DNA from 3 places in the Mesorhizobium sp. M1342 genome. Region 2 is predicted to be linked to each of the others. Evidence: predicted binding sites of a transcription regulator. Region 2 holds the regulator's gene; each other region holds the start of a gene.

Region 1 (9,685 bases), on a different contig from region 2:
TGTGTCACCGGCATGTTTCGCTGATGTAACACAAAAAGTCGTAAGAATCAAGGTTTTGCTGCACAAGCGAAGGCCACAGGCCAGCGCCGCCTGTCAAGCCGGTTAATGCGACGTGCCTCTTACCCAGCGTAATACCGGCCTTTGCGGCCGTGTTGTCAATCGCCTTCGCCGGGCTCTGCCGAGAAGTATTTCTCGAACTTGCCGGCCTCGCCGTCGAAGGATTTGGCGTCGGCCGGCGGTTCCTTCTTGGCGGTGATGTTGGGCCATTTGTCGGCGTATTCGGTGTTGACCTGCAGCCATTTGTCGAGGCCGGGTTCGGTGTCAGGCTTGATCGCGTCGGCCGGGCATTCCGGCTCGCAAACGCCGCAGTCGATGCACTCGTCGGGATGGATGACGAGCATGTTCTCGCCTTCGTAGAAACAGTCGACCGGACAGACTTCGATGCAGTCCATGTATTTGCATTTGATGCAATTGTCGGTCACGACATAGGTCATCGGTCGGCTCCGGGACGTCCCATTTTGTTGGGCTTTTTCCGTCAGGTAACGCCTTTGTCGACCGCTTGCAAGGGTAGCCATTGCGGACGGTGCCGGTGTTTCCGGAATGGAATTCCAGACTGCAGGCCCGGCGGAAGTCAGTCATGTCCCGCAGAGCGTCTGTTTGCCGGGCTCAGTTCTCGTCTCAGGCGTGCCGTTGTCCCAAAACCGCTGCGTGTTTTTGGACGCCAGGCATCAGTCTTCGCCGAGCAATCGGTCGGTCTGGCGACGTTCCTTCTTGGTCGGGCGGCCGCTGCCGGCCTCGCGCAGCCCCGGAATTGCATCGGGAGGGGCTTCGCCCTTCGGTGCGGGCGGTGGCGACATATCCTCGTAGAGCGTACGGGCCTCCTCGGCCGGGCCGCGCCGCGTACCGGCGCCGAGCACCTTCCAGATGAAGATGCGGCGCTCGAGCGTGATGGTCAGGACGTCGCCTGGCTTGACCTGATCGGAGGCCTGCGCTGCTTTGTCGCGATTGATGCGAACGCGGCCGGCGACGACCAGTTTTGCCGCCAGCGAGCGCGATTTCACGGCGCGTGAGAAGAACAGCCATTTGTCGATGCGCTGGCGGCCTTCGGCAACCATCGAAGCGAGCCGGGTTCTACTTCTTCAACTGGTCGCGCAATGCGGCGAGCTTGGCGAAGGGCGAATCCGGGTCGAAGCGCACCGGGCGCTCCTCGCGCGGCTTGGGCTGGAAGGCCGGCTTGCCGCCTTGCGGACCACCTTTGGCATCCGGCCTGCCACCCTTCCAGTCGGGACGGCCCTCACGGCGGTCGGGACGCTCGCCTTGCGGCCTGCCGTCACGCCGCTGTTCGCCTTCGGCCTGCGGCTTGGGTTTGAATTTCGAGCGGTCGAAGCGCGGCTTGCCGGCTCCATCGCGCCGGCCTTCATGGGCAGGCCGTTCTCCGGGTGCAGCTACGGCCGGTGCGCCGGCGGTATCCACGGGTGCATCGCTTCGGCCGCGCGCTTGTCCGTTGCGTGGGCGATTGTTCCTGCGGCTGTCGTCGCGGTTGCGCGGGCGCTGTTCGAAGCGGCCCTGACGCCACAACAGGATGGGTTTTGGCGCTTCGGCTTCTGGAGCGGGTTCGCCGGCGGCAGCTTCAATCACCGCTGCAGGTTCGTCCGGCGCGGCGTCCGTTGCGGGCGCGGCATTTGACACCAGCTCGGCCGTTGCGGCTTCTTCTGCCGCTGCAACTTCGATCTCGGCAGTCTCAGTCTCTGCCTGCGGTTCAACCGGCGCCGGTTCGGCGACGTCGGGCGCAGCCTCGGCTACAGGCGCTTCGTCTTGCACGGTTTCGACAGGAGCGTCCGCCTGTTCTTCCACGGCAGGCGCAGCAGGTTCAGCCGCGGCGTCGGGGGTGATTTCGGCGGGAATTTCGGCCGCCGTTTCCGAAACGGCCACTGCGTCCGATGCCGGCTCCGACCCTTCGATTGCTGCCTCTGCTGCGGCATCCGTTGCCGCGGCTTCGGCCGCTTTGGCCTGCTCGGCTCGTGCAGCCTCTTCCGTCGCAAGCTTCGCCACCGCCGCTTCGCGCGCGGCATTGTCCTGTGCTTCGAGCCGCGCCTTGACCTCGACGGCCGGCTTCGGCTCGGCACGATAGCCGAGACCCTTGAGGATTTCTTCCATGTCGTCGGCGGTGGCGCCGAGGATCGACATCATCGGCGGCGTCACCATGAAGGACTGGCCGTCATAGGCGCCGTCCGGGCGCTGACCGAGGCCGGGCTTCCAGTTGGTCGCCGGACGGATCAGATCCGCCAGCCGTTCCAGTATGTCGATGCGCACGGCGCGACGGCCGAGATTGCGGTAGCCGGCAAGCTTGTAGAACGTCTTGTCGAAAGCAGGGTCGATCACCACCGAGGTGCGACCCGAGGCGAGCGCATGGACCACGTCGCCAAAGCCCGGCTTGTCCTTGCCGTCGTTCTTCAGCGCCCACAGCAATGTCACCAGCCCGGCAGGCGCCGGCTTGATCAGCGCCGGCACGAAGACATGGTAGGCGCCGAAGCGCACGCCAAGCCGGCGAAGGGCGGCGCGGCCTTCCTGGTCGAGCGACTTCATCTCCTCGGCGATGTCGCGGCGGTTGATGAGGCCGAAATTCTCGACCAGCTGGAAGGCGATGCCGCGGCCGATGCCAGAAATCTGGTCGGCGTTCCTGAGGTCGACCAGCGGCTTCAGCAGCGACTCGATCTGGAAATTGACGAATCGCTCTGCACGCGCGGCGACCTTGTCGCGCGCCGGGCCGGTCAGCTGTTCGTCGGCCAGCAGCACCAGGCGCGGCTTCAGCGCGTCTTCGCCTGATACCAGCGTGCCGATCGGCGCGCCGATCCAGCGCAGCGTACCATCCGAGCCAAGCGCGATGTCGCCATTGGCCGAGGCGCCGAAGCGTTCGGCGCGCGCTTCGAACTCGGCGGCCAGCGCCTTCTGGGCGGCGGTGCGCACCGCCTTGGCGTCTTCGCCGCCGGCGGTCTGGTCGGCGGTGAAGCGGAACCCTTGCAACTCGCCGACATGGTGGCCTTCGACAAGGACGGTTCCGGTAGGACTAATTTCGGCTTCGGGCATGGTATTTTCTCTAAGGCGCCGCATGAGGACGGAAGTCCTGCGGTCTACGAAGCGTTTCGTCAACCGCTCATGCAGCGCATCCGACAATCTGTCTTCGATTTCGCGCGTCTTTTCCTGCCAGTGTGCCTGATCGGCCAGCCAGCCGGGCCGGTTCGACACGAATGTCCAGGTGCGGATCTGGGCAATGCGATGCGACAGCGTGTCGATATCGCCCTCGGTGGTATCGGCGCGGCGCACCTGCTCGGCCATGTAATTCTCGTCGACATGGCCGTAGCGTGCGAGGTCCGTGTAAATGGAAGCGATGAGGTCGGCATGCTGCGCCGGCGCGATCCTGCGGTAGTCGGGCAGCGCGCAGGCTTCCCACAGCAGCGCCACGCGCTTGGCATTGGTGGTGAGTGCGCGAATGTCCTCGTCGCGCGATAGATGCTCGAGCGCCTGTGCATCGACGGCAGGCAATGCCCGCGTCAGTCCCTCGACGGGGGCGTTGGTCTCGATCGAGCGCTTCAGCGCGTCGAGGCTGGCAAAGTCGAAATGCGCGGTGCGCCACTGCAGCACCTTCACCGGATCGAAATCGTGGCCTTCGATCTTCTTGATCAGCTCTTCGTCCAGCGGGTCGACCTGGCCGGTGACACCGAACGTACCGTCACGCAGATGCCGGCCGGCGCGGCCGGCGATCTGGCCGAGCTCGGCCGCGGTCAGGTTGCGATACTGGAAGCCGTCGAACTTGCGGTTCTGGGCGAAGGCGACGTGGTCGAGATCGAGGTTGAGACCCATGCCGATGGCATCGGTGGCGATGAGATAATCGACATCGCCGGACTGGAACAGCGCCACCTGGGCGTTGCGGGTGCGCGGCGAGAGCGCGCCGAGCACAACGGCGGCACCGCCCTGCTGGCGGCGGATCAGCTCGGCGATGGCGTAGACCTCGTCGGCCGAGAAGGCGACGATCGCCGTGCGCCGCGGCAGGCGGGTCAGCTTCTTGGAGCCGGCATAGGCAAGATGCGACAGCCTCGGCCGCGTCACCACCGAGACACCCCTCAGCAGGCGCTGCAGAATGCCATGCATGGTGGCTGCACCGAGCAGCAGCGTTTCCTGGCGGCCGCGCAGATGCAGGATGCGGTCGGTGAAGATGTGGCCACGCTCGAGGTCGCCGGCGAGCTGCACTTCGTCGATGGCGACGAAGGCGGCGTCGGTCTCGCGCGGCATGGCCTCGACAGTGCAGACCGAATATCTGGCGCCCGGCGGCTGGATCTTTTCCTCGCCGGTGATCAGCGCCACTTTGTGGGCGCCGACCTTTTCGCAGACACGGGCGTAGACCTCGCGCGCCAGCAGCCTGAGCGGCAGGCCGATGATACCACTCTCATGCGCCACCATGCGCTCGATTGCGAGATGGGTCTTGCCGGTGTTGGTCGGCCCGAGCACGGCGGTCACGTCGCGGCCCGACAGGATCAGCGGCTCGGTGTGTTTGGGCTGGATGTTCATCAACCTAGAATAAGGCTTCTGGGACCTGGAAATAAGGCTTCTTGGCCTCTGGTTGTCGGGAGCGTGCCTCAAATGGCGCGTATGACAGGCGACACATAGGGATTTCGGGCGCGAAGCGAAAGCGGAATGTTCCGCCGGCGGCCAGAAGGTGGTTTTGTCAAGCTTTCAACCGGCTGCGGATTAACGGATAGAACGAGTCTGGAACGAATCGGCGACGAATCAGTGACTCCTGCAGATTCAGCTTTTGTTCACGGCTACATGTGGATTTCGCGACCGCGAGTCGCACCACATGCTGAATCGCTGAACTGGCCCGTTTCATGCTAAGAGGGCGTTGCCGTTAACCTTTGCCTGGAACCAATCACGGTGGCTTGGCGCGCCTCGATCAACATTATGAAATTGTTGATCTTTCTTAACCTGCGTTAAGCAGTTGGGCAGGCGATTCCGGCTGTCGTCGTTAACGTTCAGCTCATAGCCGGAACGAATCGGCGACGAATCGGCGATGGCGTAATTTTCCCGATTTGTTCAGCCCAATATCTTGTGTTGTGAACAGTTTATCCACCGAGAATCCACAGGTTGCCAGGGAGCTTTTGCACAGGGCGGCTGCCGGCTGTTAACCTTCGCGTGCCGAATTGGGTCAGCTACGGTCGCGAGCACGTCAAAGGGACCGTGCCGGAAACGGGCCGGTGTGCCGGCCCGTCGATCTCCTACATCGCCACGTCATCAGGCGAAGTATTGGCCACCGTTGGCCGTGATGGTCGAGCCGGTGATGAAGCCGGCATCTTCGGATGCGAGGAAGACGACGCAGCGCGCGATCTCTTCCGGTTCGCCGAGGCGGCCGACGGGGATTTGCGGGATGATGCGGTCGTTGAGCACCCTCTCGTCGATCGCCTTCACCATCTCGGTGGCGATGTAGCCAGGGCAGATGACGTTGACGGTGATGCCCGCGCGAGCTCCCTCTTGAGCGAGGGCTTTGCTGAAACCGATGTCGCCAGCCTTCGCGGCGGAATAGTTGACCTGGCCGGCCTGGCCTTTCTGGCCGTTGATCGACGAGATGGTGATGACGCGGCCGAACTTCCGGTCGCGCATGCCGCTCCACAGCGGATGCGTCATGTTGAAGACGCCGGACAGGTTGGTGTCGATGACCTCTTTCCACTGCTCGCGCGTGATCTTGTGGAACATGGCGTCGCGGGTGATGCCGGCATTGTTGACCAGCACCGAGACCGGGCCGAGATCGGCCTCGACCTGCTTGATGCCGGCGGCGCAGGAATCATAGTCGGCGACCGACCATTTGTAGACCGGAATGCCGGTCTCGGCCTTGAATTTCGCCGCTGCGGCGTCATTGCCGGCGTAGTTCGCGGCAACCGAATAGCCGACGGTCTTCAATGCGATAGAGATCGCCGCGCCGATGCCGCGCGATCCGCCTGTGACGATTGCTACCTTGGTCATGCATTTCCCCTTTTTTTGATACCGCCCTGTTGTCGGGCTTGGCAGGCACTGAATACAGAACGGGCGGCTCGCGCCGCCCGTTAGCGAGTTCTTCAGAGTGCTTCGATGCACATGGCGACGCCCATGCCGCCGCCGATGCACAGGGTAGCGAGACCCTTCTTGGCGCCGCGCCGGCGCATCTCGAAGACCAGCGTGTTGAAGACACGGGCGCCGGAAGCACCGATCGGGTGGCCGATGGCGATGGCGCCGCCATTGACGTTGACGATCGAGGGGTCCCAGCCCATGTCCTTATTGACGGCGCAGGCCTGCGCGGCAAAGGCCTCGTTGGCCTCGACCAGGTCGAGATCGCCGACCGACCAGCCGGCCTTTTCCAAGGCCTTGCGCGATGCTGGAATCGGGCCGGTGCCCATGATCTGCGGATCGACGCCGGCGGTTGCCCAGGACACGATGCGTGCCAGCGGGGTGATGCCGCGCCTCACCGCTTCCGCCTCGCTCATCAGCAGCGCGCCGGCGGCGCCGTCATTGATGCCGGAGGCGTTGGCGGCGGTCACCGTGCCGTCCTTGTCAAAGGCCGGCTTCAGCTTGGTCATGGCGTCGAGCGTGGCGCCATGGCGGATGTATTCGTCCTGGTCGACAATGGTGTCGCCCTTCTTGCCCTTGAGTGTGACGGCGACGATCTCGTCCTTGAACTTGCCGGCCTTTTGCGCGGCCTCGGCCTTGTTCTGCGAAGCCAGCGCAAACTGATCCTGGTCTTCGCGGGTGATCTGGAACTGACGTGCCACGTTTTCGGCGGTGTTGCCCATGTGATAACCGTTGAAGGCATCCCACAGCCCGTCCTTGATCATGGTGTCGATCAACTTGAAGTCGCCCATTTTGACGCCGGCGCGCAGGTGCTGGGCATGGGTCGAAAGCGACATCGATTCCTGGCCGCCGGCGACGATGACCTTGGCATCGCCGGTGGCGATCTGCTGCATGCCGAGCGCAATGGCACGCAGGCCCGAGCCGCAAACCTGATTGAGGCCCCAGGCTGTGGTTTCCTTGGGCAAGCCAGCATTGATCGATGCCTGGCGGGCCGGGTTCTGGCCTTGCGCGGCGGTCAGCACCTGGCCGAGGATGACCTCGTCGACCTCGCCTGGTTCGACACCGGCACGTGACAGCAATTCCCTGATGACAACGGCACCGAGCTCATGCGCCGGGGTGGCGGCAAAGGCGCCGTTGAAGGAGCCGACCGGCGTGCGCGCCGCGCTGGCAATGACGATGGAAGCGGACATTTTCTTCTCCAGACTTCAAGGGTGTCGTTCTGTCGTTAGGGACTTTTCTTGCCCTTTCCCAACCCCAAGTCAAACCGGAAATAGGCAGGGCGCCCATGCGCCGCAAGCAGGTCGTGCCTTGCCATGGCGGCCATTCGTCCATTGCTGCGCAGCATATTTTGCCTGCTATGCAGCATTTAGTGATCCCGCACTGCACAAACTGCTTGGAATTGTGAAGCTTTTGCGCATATCCTCAAAAAAAAGGCACAATCGTTATCGGCGGCTTGCTCAGAGGCGCGCCGGTGTCCCCGGGAGGATGTAGATGGCCGCTAAAGACGATCCGATCATCATCAAGAAATACGCCAATCGCCGCCTCTACAACACCGGCACCAGCACCTATGTGACGCTCGAGGACCTCGCCGAGATGGTCAAGAAGGGCGAGGAGTTCACCGTCCAGGACGCCAAGACCGGCGACGACATCACGCATCCGGTGCTGACCCAGATCATCTTCGAACTGGAGAACAAGGACGGGCAAAACATGCTGCCGATCCCGTTCCTGCGCCAGCTCATCGCTTATTACGGCGACCAGATGCAGATGATCGTGCCGAGCTTCCTCGAACAGTCGATGCTCGCCTTTTCCAAGGAGCAGGAGCGCTTTCGCGAGCAGATGAAGGGGGCGATCGGCAAGTCGCCGCTCGACATGATGAAGATCACTACGCCGATCAAGGCGCTGGAGGAACAGACACGCCGCAACATGGAAATGTTCCAGAATGCGATGCGGCTGTTCACGCCGTTCCCGCCCGCTGGCTCTACGCCGGCGGCTGCGCCAACGCCCGAGCCGGCCAGGAAGGAAACGGCTGACAAGCCCGACGACCTTCAGGAGCTGAAGGACCAGATCGCGGCCATGCAGCGCAAACTCGACACGATGTCGTGAGCGCCTGGCGCTCTCGCGATCTTACGGCAGTATTCCCTCGTAGCGGCCGCGCGGCCGGATAAGGCCTCCGCCTGTTATCTGTTCGACCGTGTGCGCTGCCCAGCCGACGCTGCGTGCGAGCGCAAACAGGCGGAACGGCGTATCGCGCGGCAAGCCAAGACTGCGCGTCAGCGCGGCCAGCCCAAAGTCGATGTTGGGAAGCGCGCCGGTCGCCGCAAAGGCAGCGTCGCGCAGCGACGATAGTGTGCCGTCAACCTCGATCACCGACAGAAGCGCTGCCCCTCGGGGGTCGCCGTCGGGATAGAGCTGATGACCGAACCCCGGCAGCGGCCGGTCATGGCTGAGCCAGCGCCGAATCGCCGCATCGGCGCCATGCCGCGCAGCATCCTCGGCCAGTTGCATCACCGCCTCGCCGGCGCCGCCATGGCGAGGGCCTGACAGCGTCGCGAGCCCCGCCAGCAGGCAAGCGGCCAGCGGCGCGCCGGTGGAGGCTGCGACGCGCGCGGCGAAGGTCGATGCATTCAGCTCATGATCGGCAAGCAGGACAAGCGCGCGGCGGATCGCATCTGCGCCGCCGGCATCCACCGACCAGTCCTGCGCAAGCCGCTGATGGACCGGATCCGGCCCCGCCGGTGCGCCCAGCGCGGCGGCCAGCACGCCGACCGCGTGCGCGGCGTCGGCATGCAGCGAGGCGGCGCTGCGCCCAAGCGATGGGCGCCCCTGGCCGGCAAGCACGGCAAGTCGCGCAAAGGCCGCAGCCCGGCCAGCTTGATGGGGTGCGTCCGGCAATGGTGCTTCGAAAGCCACCGGTTCCGGCAGAGCCCAGAGAACGGCGGCGGCTTCTTCCAGTGTGGCGTGCCCGGAGAGCACCGCGGCGTCCTGCCCGCGATAGATGAGCCGACCGTGCGAGACGGTCGAGATCGCCGTTGCGATCGAGGGCTCGCCCCAGGCAATGGCGCTTTCAGCGATGGCTGATGGGCTCCGTCCGCGCGCCCTCCGCGTTGCCAGCGCTTCTATATCGTCGGCACGATACTGGCTGCGGCGCGGATCGGCGCGGTCGGGCCGCATGCCGATGCGCCCACGGCTGACATAGGCGTACAGCGTCTGCGCCCGCACCTTGAGCCTCTCCAGCGCTTCTTCTCTGGACAACCACTCCGACATATCGAACCCCAATATTGATTCTATTGATCAAGATTGATGGAAACGTTGCCCATCTCTATCTCCGATCTGGAAATGCTTCAAGGAGACAGGCTATGGCGAATGGGCTCGATGACGTGGTGGCGGCGGAAACCGTGCTTTCCGATGTGGATGGTCTTGGCGGCCGGCTGACGATCCGAGGTCATTCGCTGCCCGCGCTGGCCGGCCGCTGGGACTATGCTCAGGTGATGCGCCTGCTGCTCGACGGCTTCTTCGACGACCTTCCCGCCGACGCGAAGCTGACGGGTGAGCTGGGCCAGGCACGTGCTGAGGTGTTCGAACGGCTTTTACC
Region 2 (9,685 bases):
CTTCGGTAGCCTGCCTGACCATCTATGACATGGCGAAAGCAGTCGACCGCGCCATGGTGATCTCCGGCATCCGCCTGGTCGAAAAGACGGGTGGCAAGTCGGGTGACTACAAGGCGAGCGCCTGATGGCGCTGGTTCCTATCGCGGAGGCGCTTGAACGCTTGCTTGATGGTGCGGCACCTCTAGCCGGCGAAAGCGTTCCTCTGTTCGAGGCGGTGGATCGTGTTCTGGCGGAACCGGTCGTTGCTCTTCGCACCCAGCCGCCTTTCAATGCTTCCGCCATGGACGGCTATGCGGCGCGCGCCGCCGACGTCACGTCGGTCCCATCCAGGCTGTCGGTGATCGGCATAGCGCCGGCTGGACGTGGCTTCGACGGCACGGTCGGCCAGACGCAGGCCGTGCGCATCTTCACCGGCGCGCCGCTGCCCGAAGGCGCCGACACCATCGTCATCCAGGAGAATGTCCGCGACCTCGGCGGCGGCGATATCGAAGTGATCGAGCCGACAGCGCAATGGCGCAATATCCGCCGCATCGGGCTCGATTTTTCAACAGGCGACATGCTGCTGGAGAAAGGCCGCTTGCTCGACCCGGCGGCACTGTCGCTGGCAGCATCGGCCAACCATCCCCGGGTCAGCGTGGTGAAACGGCCGCTGGTCGCCATCATCGCCACCGGCGACGAATTGCTGCCGCCGGGCAGTGATCTCGGCCCGGACCAGATCATCTCGTCCAATGCCTATGGCGTTGCCGCTGCTGCACAATCGGTCGGCGCCCGCGCGCTCGATCTCGGCATTGCCGCCGATCGCAAGGAGGCTATCGCTGCCCTGATCAGACAAGCGGTCGCGGCCGGTGCGGATGTCATCGTGACGCTTGGTGGCGCCTCGGTCGGCGATCACGACCTGATCCACGACGTGCTGACCGGCGAAGGCATGACGCTCGGCTTCTGGAAGATCGCCATGCGCCCCGGCAAGCCGCTGATGTTCGGCCGCCTCGGCGATATCAGGTGCATCGGCCTGCCCGGCAATCCGGTGGCAAGCCTGGTCTGCTCGCAGTTGTTCCTGAAGCCGCTGCTGGCGCGGCTCGGCGGCCGCAATCATCGCCAGGACGTTCGCCAAGCGCGATTGGGCGCCGCAATGCCGGCCAATGATTTGCGCCAGGACTATGTCCGAGCCGTGGTCAGGGAAGATGACGGCGTACCGGTGGCGACGCCGTTCGGTATCCAGGATTCCTCAATGCTGAGAATGCTGGCCGACGCCAACGGGCTGATCGTGCGGGCGCCGTTTGCCCCTGCAGCAGCCGCGGGCGAGGCTTGCAGCGTTTTGATGCTGCGCTGAGGAACCCCGAACAAGCCATTCATAACAGACGAGAAAATGATCCCGGCTCTAGTTCGAGATCAGGCTCTGCGTCAGCGGATGCGCCGAATCGGCAAGGCCTTCGACAATGCTGTAATGATGCCGGTCGGGCTCGACCACGGTTCTGGTGGTGGCGCCGAGGCCGGTCCAGATGTTGGCAAGCAACGCATTCTGACGCAGGAACTCGGCGCGCTCGCCGCCGCCGACCCAGCAAGTGATGCGGGCACCATCCATCGGCCTCAGCAGCGCCGGGCTTTCAGTCAGCGCCTCGTGCTCGTCGATGGCCAGCGCCGCGTTCATGCCGGTGCGCATGAGCGGACGCAGGTCATGCAGGCCTGAAATCGAAATGACGTGGCGTATGCGCCGCGCCACATCGGCAGCCAGCGGCGTGGTTGTCGTCACCATCCGGGTGGCAAGATGGCCGCCGGCCGAATGCCCGGTCAGCATCAGCGGTCCGTCGACCATTGCCGCCGCCTCGCCGATCGCCGCCCCAATCTCCCTGACGATGCCGGCGATGCGTATGTCCGGGCACAGCGTGTAGGACGGCATCGCAACGGCAAAACCGTTGCTGACCGCGCCATTGGCAAGGTGAGACCACAAACTCTTGTCGGTCTCCAGCCAGTAACCGCCATGGATAATCGCCACCAGCCCTTTGGGCGCGGCACTAGGAAGGAAAAGATCGAGCCGATTGCGCGGCCCTTCGCCATAGGCGATGTCGAGCCGTGCCCGGCCCTGCGCCGACAGCGCATCACGGAATGCTTGCGCCGGCTTCGCCCATGCGGCCGGCCAGCGATCACTGCCGGCGATATTCGCACCGTTGGCATAGGCATCATCCCAATCGACGATGTGACGTTCGAACATCTGTGCCCTTCCCCAAGACGGCATCGCTTCTTCGCTAGCAATGGCCACCGCCATGCCATGCGTCAATGCCCTGAGCAAAAACATTTTAGGCTTGAAACAAATTTCGACTGGTGCGATCCTGCCCCAACGAACAGCCGACAATGGGAGGTCTGCTGTGCTGCCCGAACCTGCAGATGGTCACCCTTTCTGGGCGCATCTCCGAGCAGGCGCGATGGGCAGGACCTTAGGATCCACTACATCCGGTCAAGGCGCATCGCGCACTGGCCAGGCAGCAGACGGGAGAGCGGCGACATGCTAGGGCCTTCAGCGCATATCGACACGTTCACGCGCGATCACCTGCCGCCGCCGGAGCAATGGCCTGAAATCCTGCTCGACGGCTTCGACTATCCCGAACGTCTCAACGCCGGTGTCGAACTGACCGACAGGCTGGTCGAGAAGGGCCTCGGCGACCACACCGCCCTCATCGGCAATGGCCGCCGCCGCACCTACAAGGAACTGTCCGACTGGACGAACAGGCTGGCCCACGCGCTGGTCGAGAATTATGGCGTCAAGCCGGGTAACCGGGTGCTGATCCGCTCCGCCAACAACCCCGCCATGGTCGCCTGCTGGCTGGCTGCCACCAAGGTTGGCGCCGTGGTCGTCAACACCATGCCGATGCTGCGCGCCGGCGAACTCGCCAAGATCGTCGACAAGGCCGAGATTGCCGTTGCGCTGTGCGACACCAGACTGATGGACGAGATGACTGCCTGCGCCAAGGACAGCGCATTCCTCAAGCAGGTCATCGGTTTCGACGGCACCGCCAACCATGATGCTGAACTCGATCGTGCCGCTCTCGACAAGCCGGTAACGTTCACCGCAGTCGACACCGGCCGCGACGATGTCGCGCTGCTCGGCTTCACCTCGGGCACGACAGGCGTTCCGAAGGCGACGATGCATTTCCACCGCGACCTGCTGATCATCGCCGACGCCTATGCTCGCGAAATCCTGGAGGTGACGCCGGACGACATCTTCGTCGGCTCGCCGCCGCTGGCCTTCACCTTCGGCCTTGGCGGGCTCGCCATCTTCCCGCTGCGCTTCGGTGCGGCGGCGACGCTGCTGGAGCAGGCGACGCCACCCAACATGATCCACATCATCGAGACCTACAAAGCGACGATCTCCTTCACCGCGCCGACCGCCTACCGCGCCATGCTGAAGGCTATGGATGAAGGGGCCGACCTGTCGTCGCTGCGCGTTGCAGTTTCGGCCGGCGAGACCTTGCCCGCTCCGGTTTTCGAAGAGTGGACGAAAAAGACCGGCAAGCCGATCCTCGACGGCATCGGCGCCACCGAAATGCTGCACATATTCATCTCCAACCGTTTTGGCGACATGAAGCCTGCGTCGACCGGCAAGCCGGTGGGCGGCTACGAGGCGCGCGTCGTCGATGACGAGATGCGCGAGGTGCCGCGCGGCACGACCGGCAGGCTGGCGGTGCGCGGCCCGACCGGCTGCCGCTACATGGCCGATGACAGGCAGAAGGAATATGTGCGCGACGGCTGGAACCTCACCGGCGACACCTTCACGCAGGACGAGGACGGCTTCTTCCATTTCGCCGCACGCTCCGACGACATGATCGTCAGCGCCGGCTACAACATCGCCGGTCCCGAGGTCGAGGCGGCGCTGCTGGCGCATCCGGACGTCGCCGAATGCGCGGTGATCGGTGCAGAGGACGCCGAACGCGGCCAGATCGTCGAGGCGCATGTCGTGCTGGTGCAGGGCGTCGCGCCCGACGCCCTCACCACCAAGCGCCTGCAGGACCATGTCAAGGCAACGATCGCGCCCTATAAATATCCGCGATCGGTAAAATTCATCGCCGCTCTGCCCAAGACCCAGACCGGAAAGATCCAGCGCTTCCGGCTGCGCACGGAGAAAATCAATTGAGCCAACCGTACGATCCGGCGTCCGAAGGCGCCCAGATGTCGTTCAAGGAGCGCATGTCCTACAGCGACTACCTGCACCTGGAGAAAGTGCTGGAGGCCCAGACGCCGCTGTCATCGGCGCATGACGAGATGCTGTTCATCATCCAGCATCAGACCTCCGAGCTCTGGATGAAGCTTGCTCTGCACGAGATTGGCGCCGCGATCCGTTCCATCCGCGCCGACCGGCTCGAGCCGAGCTTCAAGATGCTGTCGCGCGTTGCGCGCATCTTCGAGCAGCTGAACAATGCCTGGGACGTGCTGCGGACGATGACGCCCAGCGAATACACCGAGTTCCGCGACGCGCTCGGCCAGTCCTCGGGTTTCCAGTCCTGGCAGTATCGCGCCATCGAGTTCATGGCCGGCAACCGAAACCTGGCAATGCTCGGGCCGCACAAGCATCGGCCCGACCTGAGCGGGAAGCTGGAAGCGATCCTGGCCGAGCCGTCGCTCTATGACGAGGCACTGCTGCTTTTGGCGCGCAACGGATTCGACATCGGTGCCGATGCCAGGCGCACGGACTGGCGTGAGACGCGAACCGAGAATGAAGAGGTGCTGGTCGCCTGGCAGACCATCTACCGCGATCCGCAGCGCTACTGGATGTTCTACGAACTGGCCGAGAAGCTGGTCGACTTCGAGGACTACTTCCGCCGCTGGCGCTTCAACCACGTCACCACGGTGGAGCGCATCATCGGCCTGAAACGCGGCACCGGCGGCACGTCGGGTGCTTCGTATCTGAAGAAAATGCTCGAGGTCGTGCTGTTCCCGGAGCTGTGGACGGTCCGCACCCGGCTCTGACGTCGAAATGAAAACAGGCACACCGAGGGGACGCGCTGTGGCGGAAAACCCTTCGCGAACAACCGGGGACTGACCGACCATGAGTGGAATTCCTGATCTCGCCGCAGTCGAAGCGATGGATGCCACGGATCCGCTGCGGGCCATGCGCGACCGTTTCATTCTGCCGGAGGGGATGATCTATCTCGACGGCAATTCACTGGGGGCAGCGTCTCATGCCGTTTTCAGCGAGCTGCAGCAGGCGGCGACCCAAGAATGGGCCCAGGATCTCATCCGAGCTTGGAACACGGCCGGATGGTTCGAGATGCCAATCGAACTCGGCGACCAGCTCGGACGCCTGATAGGAGCCGCGGCCGGCCAGACCGTTGTCTGCGACACGACATCGACCAACATCTACAAGGTGCTGCACGCGGCGATGGAGATGCGGCCCGGCCGGTCGGCCATCGTCGCCGAAGGTGACAGTTTTCCCACCGACCTGTACATCGCCGAAGGCGTGGCCTCGACCCGGGATGGCGTCCTGCTGCGCCTCGCGGGTGTCGACGCGCCGACCATCGAAGAGCTGATCGACGAAAACGTCGCGGTGGTGCTGGTCAATCACGTCAATTACAAATCGGGTGAACTGCGCGACATGGCGGCGCTGACGCGCAAAGCTCATGCGGCCGGAGCGCTGATCGTCTGGGATCTTTGCCACACCGCCGGCGCCCTGCCCGTCGAGCTCGATCACGCAAATGCCGATTTCGCCATCGGCTGCACCTACAAGTACCTCAACGGCGGTCCGGGCGCACCGGCCTTCATCTATGCCGCGCAGCGCCACCACGGCGATATCAGCCAGCCGCTCAGCGGCTGGTGGGGCCATGCGCGGCCCTTTGCCTTCGAACGGGGTTATGTTGCCGGCACCGGCATCCGCCGCTTTTTGTGCGGCACTCAGCCGATCCTGTCGATGCGGGCGCTCAAAGGCGCGCTTGCCATCTGGAATGACGTCGACATGGCGGCATTGCGAAAGAAGAGTGTCGCGTTGACAGAACTGTTCATCCAGCTCGTCGAAGCCAGGTGCGGCGCCTACGGTCTCACGCTGGAGACCACCCGCGACGCGACCAGGCGCGGCAGCCAGGTGTCGTTCCTTCACGATCACGGCTATCAAATCATGCGGGCGCTGATCGAGCGCGGCGTCATCGGTGATTTTCGTGCGCCATCGACCATCCGTTTCGGCTTCACGCCGCTCTATGTCGGCTACAAGGATGTGTGGCTGGCGGTTGAGGTGCTGGAGGATATTCTGCGCACGGGCGCATGGAAGGACCGCCGTTTCGCGGTCAAGGAAGCCGTTACCTGACGCAACGATCCCCGCGATCCACCGCCGCCGCCCTCACTGCCTGGCAGATGACGGAGGGCTGAATTTCCAGCCACAAATGCCAACAGACGTTGGCGTTTTGGCTCCGTTTCGTTCACGGCAAACGAACGTCCCGAAGATTGATATCGTCCTTTGTGGAGGTCGATAGACTGATAATGCCAAGCCTTGGGTCGAGGATGAGCCACAGGTCATTAACCATAATAATTTCAATGTGAGCAGGCGCATCGCCGTGCCTAGCGCCTGTTGATCGCGACCCGCTGGCAAGCGCCAAATAATTTCAGCAGCCTTAACAAATTCATTAAACTTTAAACGGTTGCAGAACACAACTGGAACAGATAGGGTTTGTTCTGGGTTTGTTTTTCGATTCTGGTTTCAGGTAACCTGGGGGCCGCCATGCTGACGCGCAAGCAACATGAACTGCTGATGTTCATCCATGAACGCCTGAAGGAGAGCGGCATTCCGCCATCCTTCGACGAGATGAAGGAGGCGCTTGACCTTGCCTCCAAATCCGGGATTCATCGGCTGATCACCGCACTTGAGGAGCGCGGCTTTATTCGCCGGTTGCCCAACCGGGCACGCGCGCTGGAAGTGCTGCGATTGCCGGACTCGATCGCGCCCGGTCTCAACGCGGCAAAGAAGTTTTCGCCAAGCGTCATCCAGGGCAGTCTCGGTCAGGGTGGCGCCCTTGGCCGGCAGATCAAGCCGGCGCCTTCGCGGATGCCCTCGCCCGGCAATGATGACGATGCGGTCTCCGCCGTGTCGATCCCGGTCATGGGCCGTATCGCCGCCGGTGTGCCGATCGATGCCATCCAGCATCAGACGCATTCGATCTCGGTGCCGCCGGACATGATCATGGGCGGCGCCCACTATGCGCTGGAGGTCAAGGGAGACTCGATGATCGAGGCCGGTATCTTCGACGGCGACACCGTCATCATCCGCAATGCCGACACGGCGAGCCCCGGCGAGATCATCGTGGCGCTGGTCGATGAAGAGGAAGCGACGCTGAAGCGGTTCCGCCGCAAGGGCGCTTCGATTGCTCTCGAAGCCGCCAATCCGGCCTATGAAACCCGTATTTTCGGCCCGGACAGGGTCAAGGTGCAAGGCAAGCTCGTCGGCCTGATCCGCCGCTACTGAGGCGGCTGTGGGTTGGCCGCTGGCTTCTCCGGTTTCTTGAAGGGTGCCAGCCCCCTTGCCTCACGAGAGTATTTGCGTTGCGTGTGCCAGGGCCGATATGGGCTGTCCACCGCGAAGCTGATCGTCGCCGGCGTGGTCGCCGATTGGCGATCGAAGAAGACCGCGGCACTGCCTTTGCGAGCCAGTTGCCGCTTGGTGATGACGAGAACCAGCGGATTGTGACAGGCGTCATACGCGGTGGCGTCATTGATGACGATCAGCTCGGCGAAGCCGCAGGCTTTCCAGGCGTCCTTGCGGTCCTCGACATAGGCAATGATCGCACCGGACATGTGCCTGGCCACGCAAACGCCTGAGGAGCAATAGAACGGCGATCCCGGCGGCAGATCAACGGCATCCGCGACATCGAATTGCCCATCGCTGTTGTCGAACACCTCTGGCACGACGATGGTTTCTGATGTCAGGGCGCGTTTCCAGTTGTCGACGGTGAATTCGTTCGGCCGTTCCCGGCTGACGGCAAGCTCGCCGCCACCGATCGGCAACGCCACCAGCCGGGCGTCTTCCGAGATTAGCACATCCGGCGTGCGCGTATCCGAGACGGTCAGCAAGCCTGCCAGCGCGAATGGCAGAGCAGCGAGCCGCAGCCAAGTTGTCGCCATTGTCGCGATGACCAGGGCAATTGCCACCAACAGGACCGACTGCTGCGAAATCAGCCCGACCCCATCGACAGGCGAACGCTCGGAGATCCAGCCTGATATGGCGATCATCATCGTCAGGCCCTTACCCATCAGGTAGAGAGCCGGCCAATCCAATCCGAAAGGCATCAACAGCGCGCTGGCGACGGCCAGGAACATGACGACGGTGACGATCGGCATTACCGCGAGATTGGCAAACAGGCTGAGCGGCGAGACACGCTGAAAATGCCAGATGGCAAACAGCGTCGTCGCGCTTCCCGCGATGATCGAGGTCATGGCAAGGCCGGTTGCCGCCAGCAGGAATTTTCGCGTCAGGAAACCTGGCATGGATCGCTTTGGCGGCGGCGGTCTAGCTTTTCCCGCGCGGTGATCGGCCCAGCCGGCATAGGCGCCGACCAGAGCCGCGGTCGCGGCGAACGACATCTGAAAACTCGGGCCGACCACCTCATGCGGCGACACCACGATGACGGCGATCGCCGAGATCGCCAGATTGCGCATGGTGAGTGCTGCTCGATCGAACAGCACGGCAATCAGCATCACCGCCAGCATGATGAAGCTGCGCTCGGCGGCAACGACGACTCCCGAGATGATGAGATAGGCCGCGATCGAGAACAGTGCGGCGGCGGCGGCATACTTCTTGACCGGGCGACGCGCGGAAAAGTCGGGAAACAAGGCGAAGGCGCCGCGCAGCAAACCCATGATGGTGCCTGCGACCAGAGCCATGTGCAGTCCCGAAATGGAGATGATGTGGTAGATGCCGGTACGTCGCATCGCCTCATTGATGTCATCGGGAATGCCGGCGCGCACGCCGACGATCAGCGCCGCGGCGATCTCGCCTTCGGCGCCGCCGACGCTCGCCCTGATATGGTCGGCGATGCCTTCACGGGCATTTTCCACGCTAGAGGAAATTCGGGCCGGCAGCGGCATGTCGCCGTCATCGTTGACGACAAGCTTTGGATTGCCGAGAAAGAACCCGCTGCCACCGATGCCGGCAAAGTAGCTGTCGAAGGAGAAGTCATAGCTGTCCGGCCGCACCGGCCCGGTCGGCGGCAAGAGCTTGGCATATCCGGTGATGAGGGAGCCAGCGGTCACGTCAGCCGGGATCTTGCGTGCCGAAAGCCGCACCCGTTCCGGCGCATAGCGCAGTTTCGGTCTTGCGGTCGATGTCACGTCGATGGTCAGCCGGATACGGCCGGTTTCCATCCGGTCGAGCGAGACGACGCGGCCGGTGACTTGCGTCGAAATTTCCGAGCCCAACATTTGTGTGCCCGCACGCCACGTCTCGACCTTGGCAGCAAGCAGTCCTAGGGCGCACAAAAGTGCCGCCATGAAACACAGATGGGTCTTTGGCCATGAGCGCGAGACCAGCGCACAGATCCCCGTCAGAATGACAACCGCGACAGGTCTCGCAAAGTCGGGTTCAGCCGTCAGCGAAAAATAGCCGATCGCTCCGATCGCCAGGCAGACCGGCACCAGCAGGAAGGCCACGCCCCGGTCGAGTTCCAGGCTCGCCGCCGTGTTCACGCTGTGGCGCAGGCGAGGCAGTGATGTCAGG
Region 3 (9,685 bases), on a different contig from region 2:
GCAGGCACGGCCAAGCACGTCGAATTCGGGGGCGAGGTCGGTCGACTGCGCCAGATAGGACGCGATTTCGCCGGCGCGCTGCGGTGCATGACCGTCGGCGACCAGACGGTCCAGGCAGGCCTTTTCCGGCTCATGGACGAGGATCAGTTTCGGCTTGCGGCTGGGCATGAGATGACGATCCCCGGCAGTAGGATTGCCTACCATCGCATGGTCAAGGCGTCAGGCTCTCGTGAAACCGACATGGCGCGGGCGGTTGCGTGACAACGCACCGTCCAACCGCAGAATCCAGTTCGCTCAGGCGATCAGCACGCGCGGCTCGAAGCGGCCGTTGACGGGAATGTCGAGCAGAAAGGTCATGCCGCCCTGCAGATCCAGCAGACGCTGCTTCTCATCCTTGCCCGACCAGGCGGAGGTGACCGCCAGCCGGTCGGCCTTGGCGCCGACAAAGGCCGGGCAGGACGGTTGCGTCACCGGCATGGCGACCGTGCGGACGAGCTTGCCGTCGGGTCCGTAGGCTTCGATGACGCTGCCGCCCCAGACGGCGTTCCACAGGATGCCGTCGCGGTCGAGCACGGATCCGTCAATATAGCCCTTGGCCGAGCGGTGATCGACGAACAGCTTTGGCTCACCGGCAGGCAGGCCGGTCGCCGGGTCGCAGGCGACGCGCATCAGCAGCCCGGTCGAGGTGTCGGTGTAGTAGGCGATTGCGCCATCCTCGGTAAAACAGATCGAATTGGAGACGGTGATGTCCGAAAACAGCCGGCGCAGTTCGCCTCTGAAAAACCAGTAGATCGAACCCGCACCCTTTTCCTCGCCCTTGCCCATGGTGCCCATCCACAAGGCGCCGCAGGGGTGGACCCGGGAATCGTTGGAGCGCGTAACCGGATTGCCGGCCTCGACAGGCGTGTGCAGCGTCAGTTTGCCGGTCGCGACGTCGCGCACATAAAGGCCGGTCTCGGCGGCGATAAGCTGGCGCTTGTCGTCGATGACGGCGATGGCGCTCGCCATCTGGCCAAGCTCATGGACGGTGGTCGCGCCGCCGGACAGCCGCTTTTCCAGGAGCTGGCTGTTGACGATGTCGAACCAATACAGCGTATCGGTGGCGGGATCGTAGCTCGGCCCTTCGCCGAGCTGGCAGACGTGGTCGGAAAAAACCGAAACGATCGCTTCGCTCATCCTGCTTCTCCGAACGCCGCATCCCAGGCTGTCACCGCCGCCTCGGCCCGCGCGGCCACCTCGTCGACGCTCATGCCCGGCTTGAACAGGCTGGATCCCAGTCCAAAGGCGGTAACGCCGGCCGCCTTGTAGCCGGCAAAATCTTTTTCGGAGACGCCGCCGACGGCACCGACCAGCGTCTGCGCCGGCAACACAGCGCGCATCGCTGAAATGCCGCCGGCACCCAGCACGCTCGCCGGGAAAAATTTCAGGGCTGAGGCGCCGAGCTTGATCGCCAGCAAGGCTTCGGTCGGCGTGAACACGCCGGGCATCGTCACCATGCCGTAATGCATGGCGCGCGCCATGACCTCGGCATCGATGTTGGGACTGACCAGCAGCCGCCCGCCCGCCTTGTGCAGACCATCGACATCGGCTGGCGTCAGCACTGTGCCGGCGCCGACCAGCGCCGTTTTCGGCAGCACTTGGACGATGCGGGCGATCGACGAGAACGGTTGCGGTGAGTTCAGCGGCACTTCGATCGCCTCGATGCCGGCGTCGAACAGCGCCTGGCCCATGGCCATCGCCTCGGTGGGCTTGAGCCCGCGAAGGATGGCGACCAGCCCGCGCTTGAGTTTTGGAAACGGTGCGGTCTGGCTCATCGGGCTGCTCCAATTCTAGCGATCATGCCGTTCTCACGCGCCGCCTCGACGAGACCTGCACGCACAGCCTCGTCGGCGTCGACGGCCCGAACCTCGAGGCCGGCAAGGCCAAGTGCCTCGCTGTACAGCGTTTCCAGCGCGCCGGACGCAATCAGCACCACGGGTTCGGCGCCGGCGCCATGCCGGCGGCTGGCGGAGGCGATCTCGCCGCCGATCAGAAGGCCGGACAGGCAGGCGGCGGCATCGTCGGCTTTCAAATCCTGCAGCAGGCCGGCGGCGCGGATGGAAAACAGCCGCGAGGTGACATCGCCACCATCGGCCAATGCGGTTTCGCACCAGCGGCGGAAGAACGGATTGTCCGATGTGACCGGCTTGGGTTGCTCGCCGAGCGAATGGCGCAGGATCGAATGCGCGGCAAGCACCGAAAACAGCTCGCCGGTCGGCCAGGTGCCGAAGCCGGTGACAGTACCGTCCTCGACCAGCACCCATTTCGAATGGGTGCCGGGCATGCAGACCAGCTGGCGCCCCTTGGGCGGCAGGCCGGCGCCGGCAAGCTGGGTTTCCTCGCCGCGCATGACGTCGGGCGCATCGGCCAGCCGCTGGGCAAGGCCCGGAACGATGCGGATGTCGCGGCTCTGGCCGGGCACGCTGGCAGCACCAGCAAGGATGGCGCTAAGCGGCGCCGGCACGGTGACATAGGGCGCTTCGAGCCAGCCCTGGCGGGATCCGGCCATGCCGCAGATGATGACGGGCAACGCTTGCGGCGCTCCCATGGCTGCCAGATGTCCTTCGAGAATGGTCGAAAAGCCCTTCTGCTGCGCCGTGATCAGGCCATCATCGCCACGGCGTTCGGCAAGCACCTTGCCTTGCCCGTCGATCAGCCAGACCCGCATGCGGGTCGTGCCCCAGTCGACGGCGGCGACCGCCGGTGCGTTGCCGGCAAACCCTTGGCTCACAGGAAACCTCCATCGACGACCAGCATCTGCGCGGTCAGCATGCGCGACGCGTCCGAAGCGAGGAACAGCACGGTGCCGACGATGTCGTCGGGCTGCATCACCTGCTTGATACATTGCTTGGCGACATGGGCGGCAAGCCCCTGTTCGGTCACCCAGAGCTCCTTCTGCCGCTCGGTGATCACCCAGCCAGGCGCAATGGCGTTGACGCGGATGCCGTCGACACCGAGCTTGCCGGCCAGCCCCTTGGTCAGGCCGAGGATACCGGCCTTGGCGGCCGTGTAGGATGGCATGTCAGGGTGGTTGATGAGATAGGATGTCGAGGTGAAGTTGATGATCGAACCGCCGCCGGCCCGCTTCATGCCCGGCGCCACCGCTTGCGCGGTGAAGAAATGCGGCCGCAGATTGATGGCTTGGTTGTTGTCCCAGAACTCGACCGTCACATCCTCGACGGCGTGGCGTTCATCCCAGGCGGCATTGTTGACCAGCACGGTGACATCGCCATGCGCCTCGGCGGCCTTCGCGGCGGACGCACGCAGAGCCTCGACGTCGCGCAAATCGGTCTTGAGATAGAGCGGCCGCTTGCCGAACGCCTTCTCGATGCGGTCGGCGAGGGCCGTGCTTGGGCCGTCGGCGATGTCGATGAAGGCGACATTGGCGCCCTGGCGCACAAACCCCTCGGTCAGTGCAGCACCTATTCCGGAGCCGCCGCCGGTGATCAGCACCGAGGCTCCTTCGAGGTCGGCAAAATGCGCCGATGGCATCATCGTTCCTGTCTCCCAGCGTGATCGGCGCGCATCCTAGCCACGCAAGGCGCGCGGGCAAGGGCGAACCGCCGGATTTCAGGGCTTATGTCAGACAAAACGACAATACGCCGCGCTGGACACCCGAGGTGAAGTCACCAGGATCGCAAACCGCTTCGAGATCGCCGGTCAGATCGCCTTGGCGCGCAGGGCCCCGCGGAAGGAATCACGGAGATAGCCGAGCGTGGCGTCGGCATCGACGGGCTTGCCGAACAGATAGCCTTGCCCGCCGGCACAGCCGAACTGGACGAGGCGGTCGGCCTGCGCTTCCTGCTCGATGCCTTCGGCGACGACGTCCATGCCAAGCCCCTCGCACATTGCGAGAATGGCGCGGATGATGTGTTCCGACGGCCTGTCGTCGAGAATGGAAGAGACGAAGGCACGGTCGATCTTGAGCTTGTCGAAATGGAATTCGCGCAAGCGGCCGAGCGAAGACTGGCCGGTGCCGAAATCGTCGAGCGAAACGCGGATGCCGACGCGGCGCAGATCCTCGACGATCTGCGCCGCCGAGGCCGGATCGTTCATCAGGCCGGTCTCGGTGATCTCGATCTCCAGCCGGCGCGGATCGAAGCCGGTGCGATCGAGGATCGCCAGTATGTGCAGGCCGGTGTTCTGGTCGACGAGCTGCGATGGCGACAAGTTGAACGACAGGAACAGATCCTTCGGCCAGCTTCTGGCGGCCTCGGTCGCCTTGCGCAGCACCAGCTGCGACAACGGGCCGATGATGCCACGCTCCTCGGCGATGGGAATGAAGACGGTCGGCGGCACCGAGCCGAGGTCGCGATCTGTCCAGCGCGCCAGCGTCTCGAAGCCGATGGTGCGGCGCGTGTTGAGGTCGACGATGGGCTGGAAATGCGGCTCGACCTCGCCGGCCGAGACAGCCCGGCGCAGCGCCTGTTCGATGCGGGTGACGCGCTTGGCCGCCTCTTCCATCTCACGGGTGTAGACGACGACGCGGCCACGGCCGGAACGCTTGGCGTGATAGAGCGCCGTCTCGGCCTTGTTGATGAGGATCTCGGTGGTCTCGTCGCCCGAATAGAACAGCGAGCAGCCGACCGAGGCCGAAAGCCTGGCGGTGCGTTCGCCGACATCATAGGGCGCCGACAGGATCTCGATCAGCATGCGGGACTTTTCGGCCGCTGCATCCTCGCTGAACACCAGGGGATAGAGAAAGGCGAATTCGTCGGCGCCGATGCGGCAGACCGTGGAATGGCCGTCCATCGAGGCGCGCAGCCGCATCGCGACCTGGATCAGGATGTCGTCGCCGGCCTTGTGGCCGAACAGATCGTTGATCGGCTTGAAGCCGTCGAGGTCGAGAATGCCGACGGTAAAGGGCGCGGGATCGTCGGCACGATCGGCGATCAGCCGATCGACCTTGTCGAAGAAGCGGCGATGGTTGCCAAGCCCGGTCAACGGATCGGTGAATGCCAGATCCGTGCTCTCCCTGTTTGCCTGACCGGTGCCAAACGAAGTTTGCATCGGTGTCCCTGTTTTGTGACGTCGGAATTTATTTTCAGACTGGCAGCAAACCCTTTAGGAAACGTATCGCGAAATCGATTTTCCACGGGCAACCGCGACTGTTTCGAAGGATCGAGGAAAGCAGCGCATTCGGCTGTCGGGTGCCAATCCTAGGAATGTCGCGATTGGCAGACGGGCAGTGAGCCTGTACAGGCAAGACAGTCGTCCATCCGAGCCTCCGGAGACCCGCAATGAAGCTGAAAATCGCCGTCCAGATGGACCACATCTCCACCGTGTCGATCGCCGGTGACACCTCATTCGCGCTGTCGCTGGAAGCGCAGCGGCGCGGCCATGAGCTGTTCCACTACACGCCGGATCGGCTGTCGCTGCGCGACGGCAAGGTGTTTGCCCGCATCGAGGAGATGCAGGTGCGCGACGAGAAGGGCAGCCACTATTCGCTGGGCGAGAAGGTGCGCACCGATCTGTCGGAAATGGATGTCGTCCTGCTGCGCCAGGATCCGCCCTTCGACATGAACTACATCACCACCACGCACATTCTCGAACGCATCCATCCGAAGACGCTCGTGGTCAACGACCCGGCATGGGTGCGCAACAGCCCCGAAAAGATCTTCGTCACCGAATTTGCCGACCTGATGCCGGACACGCTGATCACCAAGGATCCACTCGAAGTTGCCGCCTTCCGCAAGGAATTCGGCGACATCATCATCAAGCCGCTGTACGGCAATGGCGGCGCCGGTATCTTCCACATGCTGGAGGCCGACCGCAACCTTGCCTCGCTGCTGGAAATGTTCGGCCAGATGTTCCGCGAACCCTATATCGTGCAGCGCTATCTCAAGGACGTGCGCAAGGGGGACAAGCGCATCATCCTGATCGACGGCGAGCCGGTCGGCGCTATCAACCGGGTGCCGGCCGAACACGATTCCCGCTCCAACATGCATGTCGGCGGCCGCGCCGAAAAGACCGAACTGACGGAGCGCGAACGCGAGATCTGCGCCCGCATCGGGCCCTCGCTGAAAGAGCGCGGCTTCATCCTGGTCGGTATCGACGTCATCGGCGACTACATGACCGAGATCAACGTGACCTCGCCGACCGGCGTGCGCGAGGTCAAGCGCTTCGGCGGCGCCGACATCGCCAGCCTGTTCTGGGACGCGGTCGAGGACAAGCGGCGGACGTAACCGTTTTCACTTTGTCTTAACCATGTTCCGGTTTCTGCAACCGGCCACAACCCAGCCGCGACCGGCGCGGCTGCATATTCTTGTAATGTTCCTCATTTGATCAGGCGATTGTATAAGCCCGCTGCGGATCGACACCGGCGATGGGCTTCCCTCCCCGCCACTGACCTTGCTGTTTCCACTTGGTTGCGCGACGGCTAATATGTGCGTGTAATTCGAAGCCTGAAGGCCCGCGCCATGAAAATCAATGTCGTCTACGCGCATCCACTAGCCGACAGTTACCAGGCGGCGCTCCACAAACGGGTCGTTCAGACCCTCAAAGCCAGGGGTGACGAGGTCGTTGATTTCGATCTCCATCAGATGAAGTTCGATCCTGTGATGCATGCCGAAGAAAGACATGGCCACTTTGACCCTGCCCAGGCACCCAGCGACTTGCAGGTTTACATCGACGCGTTGAGATGGGCGGAGGCATGCGTTTTCTGCTTTCCGACATGGTGGTCAGGCATGCCCGCAATCTTGAAGGGTTATTTTGATCGAGTTTGGCGACCGGGGGTGGCTTACGAGTTGCCGGCAGACGGTGGCGTGATCAAGCCGGCGCTATTGAACATCCGGCGGATGGGCGTTGTTACCACATGCGGGTCGCCGTGGTGGTATACTGAACTGTACATGCAAAACCCGGGAAGGAAGGTGCTGCTGCGCGGTCTCAAGACTATGTGCGGCCGCAACGTGAGGCACCTCTACCTGACGAGATATTCCGTCGAAAACATCTCTGATGACCAGAGGGAAATGTTCGCCCGCAAGGTGGAGCGCCTGTTCGACAAATTCTAGCCATCTATGCTCGGGTATGTCATCTTTGATGCCAGCGAGCCTTTGACGGAGCGGGCGCTCAAGCTTCCGATCAAAGCCTAGCTTATGGACGGCGCTCCTTGCCGGCAGAATTCCTCACCGTGGTGAAGCTATATGTTCTCGTAATGTTCTTGCTTAACTCCGAAATCTGTGGTTGTCTTCTTTGACTTCGCTCACACCCTGATCGCCAGGGCATGGGCGAACTACTGTCCGGGGGTACAAAAAATGGTGGCGCGGGTTCGCACGGTCGCTTTCCAAGGCATCGAGGCCGTGCCGGTCGACGTGCAGGTGATGATCGCGCCCGGCAAGGTCAACATGCACATCGTCGGCCTGGGCGACAAGGCGGTGGCCGAAAGCCGCGAGCGGGTGCAGGCCGCACTGCATGCTTCCGGCCTGTCGATGCCGTCGAAGAAGGTGACTGTCAATCTGGCGCCGGCCGACCTGCCGAAGGAAGGCAGCCACTACGACCTGCCGATCGCACTCGGCCTAATGGCCGCGCTGGGCGCCATTCCGGGCGACATGCTGGCCGGCTATGTCGTGCTTGGAGAATTGTCGCTCGACGGCACGATTGCCGCGGTCGCCGGCTCCTTGCCGGCGGCGATCGCCGCCAATGCCGAGGGCAAGGGCCTGATCTGCCCGTTCGCATGCGGGCCGGAAGCGGCCTGGGCTGGAAAGGATATCGACATTCTGGCACCGCGCAGCCTGATTGCCATCGCCAATCATTTTCGTGGCACGCAGGTGCTGTCGCGCCCCGAGGCCGGCATCCACGCCGCGGCGCTGGATTTGCCCGACCTCGCCGACATCAAGGGCCAGGAGACCGCCAAGCGGGCGCTGGAAGTCGCCGCCGCCGGTGGTCATAATCTGCTTATGATCGGACCGCCTGGATCCGGCAAATCGATGCTGGCGCAGCGGCTGCCGTCGATCCTGCCGCCGCTGGCGCCGAAGGAATTGCTCGAAGTCTCGATGATCGCCTCGGTGGCGGGGGAACTCGGCGAAGGCAAGCTGACCGACCGGCGGCCGTTCCGCGCGCCGCACCACTCGGCCTCGATGGCGGCGATGGTCGGCGGCGGCATCCGCGCGCGGCCGGGCGAGGTGTCGCTGGCCCATCACGGCGTGCTGTTCCTCGACGAGTTTCCCGAGTTCACGCCGCAGACGCTCGATGCGCTGCGCCAGCCGCTGGAGACCGGCGACTGCATGATCGCGCGGGCCAACCATCGCGTCACCTATCCGGCGCGTATCCAGCTGGTGGCGGCGATGAACCCGTGCCGCTGCGGCATGGCCGGCGAGCCGGGCTATCGCTGCCTGCGCGGCGAGCGTTGCCGCACCGACTATCAGGCGCGCATTTCGGGCCCGCTGCTCGATCGCATCGATCTCAGGATCGAAGTGCCGGCGGTCTCGGCCAGCGACTTGATCCGGCCCGACCGGGCGGAGAAAAGCGCCGATGTGGCGATGCGCGTGGCACGCGCCCGCACCATCCAGCGCGAACGCTTCGAGCGGCTCGGCGCCACCCGCGCCACCACCAACGCGCATTGCTCACCGTCGATCATCGAGGAAATCGCCATGCCTGACGTCGCCGGCCTGTCGCTGCTCAAGGACGCCAGCGAAAAGCTCGCCTTTTCGGCGCGGGCCTATCACCGTGTGCTGAAGGTGGCACGGACGCTTGCCGATCTCGACGCCAGCGAAACCGTCGGCCGAATCCATCTGGCCGAAGCGATCTCCTACCGCATGAGCTCGGAGCGGATGGCGCAGGCGGCGTAGGTCACTCGCCGCCCGACAAGCCGACCTCGCCACATTGCCTTCCGCGATCACGCCATAACACCGCCTCCGCGAATCGATCATCTCCACGGTGCGGCGGACCTGATTGTCCGCTTGGCCGGCGCCCTCACCACCCAACGGCCCCACCGACCGGACGCCGGCCATTTTCTTCCTCTTCCAGAAAGCGTGGATGTCATCGGCGTCGGACCAAGGTCTTGGCCTCCGCATTGACATTCCTTATTTAGACAATGCGAATATGGTGTGGTCGGGGAGCCCGCTATGTTCATTGACTACTACGAAGTTTTGGAAGTTAGCCCGAACGCCAATTCGGAAACGTTGGAGCGCATATTTCGCTATTTTGCGATGCGCTATCATCCAGACAATCGCGAAACCGGCGATGAAGCCCGTTTCAGTGAAATCGTGGAAGCCCACAATACGCTCAAGGATCCGGTCAAACGCGCACAATACGACATCGCGTACAGAGACCATGCCGGCCTTCGCCACGAGCTGGCCGAGGAAGCCAGCAGCACCAAAGGCATCGAGCGGGATGTCGTGATCCAGGCCAGGCTGCTGTCGCTGCTTTACGCGAAGCGCCGGCACGACGTCAGCAATCCCGGGATCGGAGATGTGGAGCTCGAACGCTTGTCAGGCTGTCCGCGAGAGCATCTCGAATTTCATCTCTGGTATTTGAAAGCGAAGGGCTGGATAGCAAGAGTGGAAAACGGGACGATCGCGATTACGGTGGAAGGCGTCGATCGGGTCAACTCCGAACACCGTCGCGATCCCACCATCCGGCTCCTGGACCATACGGCTTCCTGACGCCTTGTCTGTGGCCGGAAGCAAATAGCATCCGCCGCACCAGT

The links. The regulator LexA, encoded in region 2, represses DNA repair genes until DNA is damaged. The targets are predictions, from matches to a motif close to TGTTCNNNNTGTGTTCNG.
Region 1: NKH06_RS15185 (helicase-related protein) is a predicted target of LexA. The motif match lies at 4,755-4,772, and genes of this name have one in related genera.
Region 3: NKH06_RS08590 (YifB family Mg chelatase-like AAA ATPase) is a predicted target of LexA. The motif match lies at 7,183-7,200, and genes of this name have one in related genera.

What each region holds. Positions count from the first base shown of each region.
Region 1 covers NZ_JAMYLI010000013.1:20,071-29,755, reverse strand. Annotated here, with positions in the region: gene fdxA (ferredoxin FdxA) at 156-494, opposite strand; gene NKH06_RS15190 (RNA-binding S4 domain-containing protein) at 729-1,115, opposite strand; gene NKH06_RS15185 (helicase-related protein) at 1,132-4,566, opposite strand; gene phbB (acetoacetyl-CoA reductase) at 5,287-6,012, opposite strand; gene NKH06_RS15175 (acetyl-CoA C-acetyltransferase) at 6,105-7,283, opposite strand; gene phaR (polyhydroxyalkanoate synthesis repressor PhaR) at 7,585-8,196, shown strand; gene NKH06_RS15165 (citrate/2-methylcitrate synthase) at 8,218-9,357, opposite strand; gene NKH06_RS15160 (citrate synthase/methylcitrate synthase) at 9,450-9,685, shown strand, end outside.
Region 2 covers NZ_JAMYLI010000019.1:113,100-122,784, forward strand. Annotated here, with positions in the region: gene moaC (cyclic pyranopterin monophosphate synthase MoaC) at 1-125, shown strand, start outside; gene NKH06_RS20615 (molybdopterin molybdotransferase MoeA) at 125-1,330, shown strand; gene NKH06_RS20620 (hormone-sensitive lipase) at 1,379-2,293, opposite strand; gene NKH06_RS20625 (AMP-binding protein) at 2,501-4,126, shown strand; gene kynA (tryptophan 2,3-dioxygenase) at 4,123-4,959, shown strand; gene kynU (kynureninase) at 5,039-6,286, shown strand; gene lexA (transcriptional repressor LexA) at 6,698-7,438, shown strand; gene NKH06_RS20645 (ComEC/Rec2 family competence protein) at 7,432-9,685, opposite strand, start outside.
Region 3 covers NZ_JAMYLI010000006.1:214,965-224,649, forward strand. Annotated here, with positions in the region: gene NKH06_RS08550 (D-alanine--D-alanine ligase family protein) at 1-168, opposite strand, end outside; gene NKH06_RS08555 (SMP-30/gluconolactonase/LRE family protein) at 295-1,176, opposite strand; gene NKH06_RS08560 (2-dehydro-3-deoxy-6-phosphogalactonate aldolase) at 1,173-1,814, opposite strand; gene NKH06_RS08565 (2-dehydro-3-deoxygalactonokinase) at 1,811-2,770, opposite strand; gene NKH06_RS08570 (SDR family NAD(P)-dependent oxidoreductase) at 2,767-3,534, opposite strand; gene NKH06_RS08575 (putative bifunctional diguanylate cyclase/phosphodiesterase) at 3,700-5,049, opposite strand; gene gshB (glutathione synthase) at 5,280-6,224, shown strand; gene NKH06_RS08585 (NAD(P)H-dependent oxidoreductase) at 6,459-7,049, shown strand; gene NKH06_RS08590 (YifB family Mg chelatase-like AAA ATPase) at 7,293-8,825, shown strand; gene NKH06_RS08595 (J domain-containing protein) at 9,102-9,641, shown strand.